One region of the Peribacillus sp. NPDC097197 genome, then DNA from elsewhere that is predicted to be linked to it. Evidence: a T-box and tRNA genes for the amino acid it is inferred to sense, from the RefSeq annotation. Region 1 holds a T-box; the other holds one or more tRNA genes.
The links. The T-box of region 1 lies ahead of ACQKL6_RS07575 (valine--tRNA ligase). A T-box ahead of a tRNA ligase gene usually reads a tRNA of that ligase, here a tRNA-Val.
Positions count from the first base shown of each region.

Region 1 (3,527 bases):
GCTCCGGTCGGATAGTAACGTTTGAAATCGATGCTTTCCTTGTCCGGCCAGCCCATAGTCGAGAACGGCCATAGTGCGGAGCTGAACCACGTGTCCAGGACGTCTGTATCCTGTTCCCAGTTCTGTGCATCAGCAGGTGCTTCCTGTCCCACGTATACCTCGCCTGTTTCTTTATGGTACCAGGCCGGGATGCGGTGACCCCACCAAAGTTGACGGGAAATACACCAATCGCGGATATTTTCCATCCAGTGCAGATATGTTTTCTCGAAACGATCAGGAACGAAGTTGACCTTTTCATCCTCGGATTTCTTTTGAAGGTCAACCGATGCATCAGCAAGAGGCTGCATTTTAACGAACCATTGAGTAGAAAGATATGGTTCTACAACTGCTCCGCTACGCTCTGAATGGCCGACAGAGTGAAGGTGGTCTTCAATTTTGAAGAGTACTCCAGCTTCTTGCAAGTCTTTGACGATTTGCTTACGGCATTCGAAACGGTCCATTCCTTCATATTTACCGGCCTTCTCATTCATCGAACCATCTTCATGCATGACAAGGATGCGTTCTAGATTATGACGGTTTCCGATTTCAAAGTCATTAGGGTCATGAGCCGGTGTAATTTTAACGGCACCCGAACCGAAATCCATATCCACATAATCATCGCCAACGATCGGAATTTCACGACCTGTGATTGGCAGACGAACCATTTTCCCGATTAAATGCTTGTAACGGTCATCTTTAGGATGTACCGCAACTGCCGTATCACCAAGCATCGTTTCTGGACGGGTTGTCGCAATTTCAATTTCTCCCGATCCGTCAACTAGCGGGTATTTCATATGATAGAATGCACCTTGAATATCTTTGTAGATTACTTCGATATCAGAAATGGCCGTTTTTGTCGATGGGTCCCAGTTAATGATATATTCGCCACGATAAATCAATCCTTTTTTATAAAGGGTAACGAATACTTCGTTAACCGCTTTAGAAAGACCTTCATCAAGCGTGAAGCGTTCGCGGGTATAGTCAAGGCCAAGACCAAGTTTTGCCCATTGTTCACGGATATGGCTTGCATATTCCTCTTTCCATTTCCATGTTTCTTCCACGAATTTCTCACGACCTAGGTCATAGCGGCTAACGCCTTCAGCACGAAGCTTTTGTTCCACTTTCGCCTGTGTTGCGATACCGGCATGGTCCATACCAGGAAGCCATAGCACGTCATATCCTTGCATACGCTTCATACGTGTCAAGATATCTTGTAGTGTTGTATCCCAAGCATGACCAAGATGTAGCTTACCTGTTACGTTTGGTGGAGGGATGACGATTGTATACGGTTCTTTTTTATCATCACCTGTTGTTTCAAAGTACTTCCCATCAAGCCACCATTTATAACGGCCTTTCTCTATCGTTTGCGGATCATATTTTGTTGGCATCGAAATTTGGTTTTCTTCCATGTTGTTTTCCTCCTTTTGGGCATAAAAAAAACTTCCATCATCATAAAAGGACGAAGGAAGTTGTTCGCGGTGCCACCTTTTTTCCGAAAAAGAAAGAAATCTTTTCTCGGCTCTCAAATCGGATAACGGCTCTTCACCGGCCTTCGCTACTAACTATTCACGAAGACTGCTCGCGGACGACTTCTGATGCTGCCTGCTTAGAAACCTCGCACCAATGGTTTCCTCTCTGAAAAGGGCATTTCATCTTACTATTTCCGGTCTTTACATTCATTTATATTCATATGTAAAATCATTAATTGCATATAGTATATAGTACAAAAAAAAGGGGGGTCGAGTCAATCATCTTTTCGTTTACTTTCGTAAGTATGGCCCTATTCACTAAGGGAGGCTCACAAGAACAGAGCGATCTTCCTATTATACCATCAACGTTTCATGATGTTCCGCATTTCTCACATGTTTCGCAGCCCTCCCATACAATAAAAGAAGTCCTACAAAGGAAGGTGCAATCTTGAGACGAAAATACTCACCTTATACGTTGCCACCTTGGATGAAAAAGTTCCGCGGTGTTTGTCAGCAATTCATTGTCCCCTTCATTGTTTTTCAAGGAATACGTACGTTAATATTTCCAACTTTCTTCGATATGCTCCTGTTGGTCGCCTTTATTTTCTTAGCCATGTCGCTATATTTAGAATGGATATAATTATTCCCCTACAACAAAAAAATATACATGATTGGATATTCATCCATTCATGTATATTTAGCTTGGGGGCGATTGTTCCTCTTTGGCCGCCTCGGCAGCCGCTTTTTTCTGTTTTTCGACTTCCTCGACCTTCATCACCATATATTCCACATTCTTCAAAAGCCAGAATTGTCGTTGCAGCTTCGTGACATTATACAGTTCCGTCCTTAGACCTTTACCCTCGGAATAGTTCTTCACCACATCCAGTGCTGATCCCGGGAAAGCCAAATAACTTTGCATCAGCAGCATTTCCTCTTCTTTCAAAGGAAAGAAACGAAGATAATTATAAAGCCAATCGACGCAATCATCACATTGGACTGGATAGGTCCTCGCCGTTTTGACGAGAAAAGGTAGTAAGTCAAAATGGGGAGGGGCCGTATTCGAATTCTCGAAATTGATAAAGTAACCATATCCTCGTTCATCATATACAAAGTGCTTCAATGAAACCTTTCCGTGGGTGAGGACGGTCCTTACTTTTTCGCTTTCCTTTGTCTTTTCGAACCATGTTTCAAACTTTTTGATAGAGTAGTTCAATGCCTGGGTGATATCCGTAAAAAAGGTGCAGACCGACATCTCAAATGGAGACATATACCACTTTCTTTCACAGGTGACAATGTACTCCTCCATAAAGTCCTTCTGCGTATTCCACTCACTCAGCGTTCTTTCATAATGAGCTTCCCGCTCCTCTGTATCCACCTCTGTTTCTTTCACAGACAGTGTATGCATCCGTGCAAGTTCCCTGAACATTTGCTTATGTTTCTCATCACGTTCGCCATTTTCTTCATTATTCAACCAAGGCATCAGGTAATATAATCGGCCATTATGAAGCACGGCATAGCGCTGGTCCATCGTTTGGTAAATAGGCACGATTCGGTTATATCCCCGGTGATACAATGTTTGGATATTTCGGATAAAGTCCATTCCATTGTGGGGCGTAATCGATTTCAAGGCAAAGGTTCCACGGTCGCTATACACTTTTTTCACTCGTCCAAAGTCCTCGATATATTGTACATAAAGCGCGTATTCTTTTAAGACATAGGCTGAATCACTATCCTGAATATTCTTTTGTTGATTCTCGTTTTCCCTCACGAGACTCACTCACTTTCTTTTAAAAAAGCTCGCCAATCGTTTGAAATGCAAGATAAAGCAGGAGCAGAGCCAAGGCCCTGCTTACTGCTTGTGATTAGTTTTTGTAAGCAATGGACTTTGGAATGTAAATGACTTGCCCTTCGGTAACGCTCTGATTGCCTTCTAGTTCATTACTAAGAAGCAAGGATTGTACCGTGACGCCATAACGCTGGGCCAGATCATCTATCGTTTCCCCCTGCTGTACAATACAG
Region 1 is NZ_JBNNST010000004.1:190,135-193,661, forward strand. It holds gene ACQKL6_RS07575 (valine--tRNA ligase) at 1-1,448, opposite strand, end outside; T-box leader at 1,492-1,719, opposite strand; gene ACQKL6_RS07580 (hypothetical protein) at 1,996-2,148, shown strand; gene ysxE (spore coat protein YsxE) at 2,206-3,276, opposite strand; gene ACQKL6_RS07590 (LysM peptidoglycan-binding domain-containing protein) at 3,371-3,527, opposite strand, start outside.

Region 2 (3,527 bases), on a different contig from region 1:
TCTAGAAGGGCCCTTTTTAAATCTGCCTGCCAAAACTTCCACGTATGATTCCCTTCAAATTCTTCATAGAAGCAAGGGAATCCTTTTTGTTTTAACAATTGATGCAGTTCCCGGTTGGGTTCTATGAAATTTGCCCGGTTCCCATCTGTAGTGGGAACGTCAGTCTCTTCGGTTCCAATCACATGATACAGTTCGAGGAGATGAGGATTCTCAAAACTACGGACAGCATTCATCACTTCTTCATTGGCAAGCGGAGACTGCATGATGCATTTACCGAATGTATGTGGATATTTAAGTGCAGCGAGCAGGGAAACCGTGCCACCAAGAGAATCCCCCATTAATGCCCGGCCATGTCCCATTTGATAGGTTGGGAATTCCTCATCTAAAAATGGAACAAGTTCATGGGCCAGAAATCGTATGTAGGCTTCGTGCTGTTCACCATCAGGATGATATTTCCGTCTACGGTCAAACCGATCTTTATAGGGAATGCCGACGATTATAATATTCTCAATCTCGCCATTTCCTAAAAGTTCATCAGTCACACGACCTATTCGACCCATTTGAAAATAATCTCGACCATCTTGAGCTATGACAAGCGTATATTTATAAAGTGGTGAAAAATTAGCCGGTAAATATACAAGTAGCTCTAATTCCTCAGATAACGCCTCACTTCTAAACATATATTCTTTTATCGTGCCTTTGCGTAAACTCATTTACCGCACCTCTATGAATTTATAATGAAAATAATGTTCTTAGTTATTTTAGCATAGCCATCCTTCTTTTTCCTGTCTGAAGGATATAGAAAAGTGATTTTTCTTTTATTTTCCAAATATTTAGAATATTTAATGGTATAATGGAAAGATATCAAAAAAAGGGGAGGCAGATAAAATGGCAGATGTACGCGTCCATAGCAGGGAAGTTACAAGAGCGGCTAAACAAACATTACTAGATCGTGGTGTAAGTGTGGAGGCTATTGCAGAGATTGTCTTTGAACTACAATTCCCTTATAAAGCTGATTTGAAATTAGAGGAATGTATTAGAAGTGTTGAAAGGGTGCTTTTAAAGAGAGAAATTCAACATGCCATTTTAGTTGGTGTTGAACTTGATCGACTGGCAGAACAAAAGAAGCTATCGGAACCGCTTCAATCCATTGTCGAATCGGATGAAGGTCTGTTTGGAGTGGATGAAACGATTGCCTTTGGTGCCGTACTTGGTTATGGAAGCATTGCCGTGACAACCTTTGGACATTTGGATAAGAATAAAATAGGCGTCATTCACGAATTGGATAAGAAGCAAGAGGGAGTCGTGCATACCTTCCTCGATGATATTGTTGCAAGCATTGCAGCAAGCGCTGCCTCAAGATTGGCACACCGTCTAAGAGATGATGAAGAATCTTTAACTGAACAAGAAAAGGATATACAGGAAGAAGAGGAATTAATCGGATAAGTTTGGAACAATCAATGATGCGTTAGGTAGTAATCGGGATTATCCTGACCTATCATACCTGGACTTAATAAGGCGGGCAGAGAGGATGTTTTCTATTTTAAACGTTCGTTTTGTCCGCCGAAGAAAGCAAAAGGCACGGATATAACCTGAATATACTTCAAGAACTTCAATTCTGCGCTGTGTAATCTTTCCATTTTCAGATAGGTAAATGATTTCTAAAGGAACCTTTTCATCCATATGTTTCCGAATGATATATTTCATTCCGCTGGCCTCCGTTTCTATCTTTCTTGTTTATATTATATGCGAACATACGTTTGTTATGCAAGGAAATAAAGAACATTTGTTCTTGTCTTGTTCCATATCTTTTATTTAAAGGCAAACGCTAAACTTTTTTTAAATAATTCGTTGACTTTTGTCGAAAAGAACTTATAATAAATTATGTACTTAAGTAACAGAGCAAGCCAACTATTACATACGACTTGTTAGCTCAGTGGGAGAGCACTTCCTTGACAGGGAAGGGGTCGTGGGTTCGAATCCCTCACAGGTCATCCAACGGCGTAAGCATTGTACAATCAATGTTTTCGCCGTTTTTTATTATGGTTTTACTGGATGATCCTGAGAAACATATAGGATTCTTTTTAGAGTTCTACTGGTGGGGATGAGCTCCTCTTTCCTTCATTCATTAATGGTGAACCGGGGAATGTAGCCATAACTAAATATTGAAAAGTGTGGTTATTGGAATAAATGGCAGGTTATAAATAAGTGTAAATCGTTGTTTTTCGCTTATATGAAGCATAGAATGAAATATCTAACGATTAATGTGTACAAAAAGAAATGAAATGTTTGTTCTTTTTTCTAAAATTTTTAATGGGAGTTTGTATAAATGAGTAAACAAATTTTTTTAGATCTTCAGGGAATTGTACATCCAAGTAATGTGAGAATGAATGAACCGCTACATCAATATACGTTTACAAAAACAGGTGGCAAGGCAGATTTCTTCGTAATGCCTACAAACTATCAAGAAGTCCAAGCGATATATGTTTATGCGCTTAACAACCATTTACCCTTAACCATCGTGGGGAATGGTTCTAATATGATTATTAAAGATGGGGGCATACGAGGTATCGTCATGACCCTTATTGATATAGCAAGCATGGAATTGGAGGGTAATAAGCTCACCGTTCAAAGTGGTGCTGCTATCATTCAAGCCTCTCGATACGCGTTACAAAATAGTCTAACTGGTTTAGAGTTTGCTTGCGGGATCCCCGGTTCTGTTGGAGGGGCTTTATATATGAATGCAGGGGCATATGGTGGAGAAGTTTCAGATGTACTACAGGAAGCCCTGGTCATCACCCGTTCTGGAGATTTGCAGACTTTGAAAAAGGATGAATTAGAACTGGGCTATCGTTCTAGCCGCTTTTCAAAAGAAAAACTACTGGTATTAGAAGCTACCTTCTTATTAAGAAAGGGAGAATACGAAGACATTAAAAGTAAAATGGATGATTTTACTTTCCAGAGGGAATCTAAACAACCGCTTGAATTTCCGTCTTGTGGAAGTGTCTTCAAACGTCCGCCTGGACACTTTGCAGGTAAATTAATCCAGGATAGCGGTTTGCAAGGAAAGCAAATCGGTGGAGCTCAAGTTTCCACTAAACATGCTGGATTTATCGTAAATGTTGGTTCCGCAACAGCCACCGATTATTTGGAACTCATTCAATATGTTCAAGACACCGTTAAAAGGAAATTCGACGTGGAGCTTGAAACCGAAGTGAAAATAATTGGAGAAGACTAATATCCTAAAAAAGACTTTCGTTCATTAGAAAGTCTTTTTTTCTTTTTATCAGATCCCAGGATGAAATTTAAAAAGGCACTTAAAGATAAAAGTGTACGAGTTACCAAAAGGGGGAAGTATACCTTTAAGTTAAGGGGAACAAGTTATAGAAGGAGAGGGATATATGCGCTTAGAAGGAAAGAAAGTAATCAGTCTTGTGCATCATGATTTCGAGGATTTGGAGCTTTGGTATCCGATTTTAAGATTGAGGGAAGAAGGGGCCATCGTCCATCTTGCCGGAGAAAAGGCA
Region 2 is NZ_JBNNST010000006.1:103,778-107,304, forward strand. It holds gene ACQKL6_RS10015 (alpha/beta hydrolase) at 1-713, opposite strand, end outside; gene ACQKL6_RS10020 (phosphatidylglycerophosphatase A family protein) at 889-1,446, shown strand; gene ACQKL6_RS10025 (hypothetical protein) at 1,486-1,707, opposite strand; tRNA gene ACQKL6_RS10030 (tRNA-Val) at 1,923-1,994, shown strand; gene murB (UDP-N-acetylmuramate dehydrogenase) at 2,330-3,238, shown strand; gene ACQKL6_RS10040 (type 1 glutamine amidotransferase domain-containing protein) at 3,402-3,527, shown strand, end outside.
Region 2: it has a tRNA-Val gene. The T-box ahead of ACQKL6_RS07575 (valine--tRNA ligase) is inferred to sense a tRNA for this amino acid. The anticodon was not compared.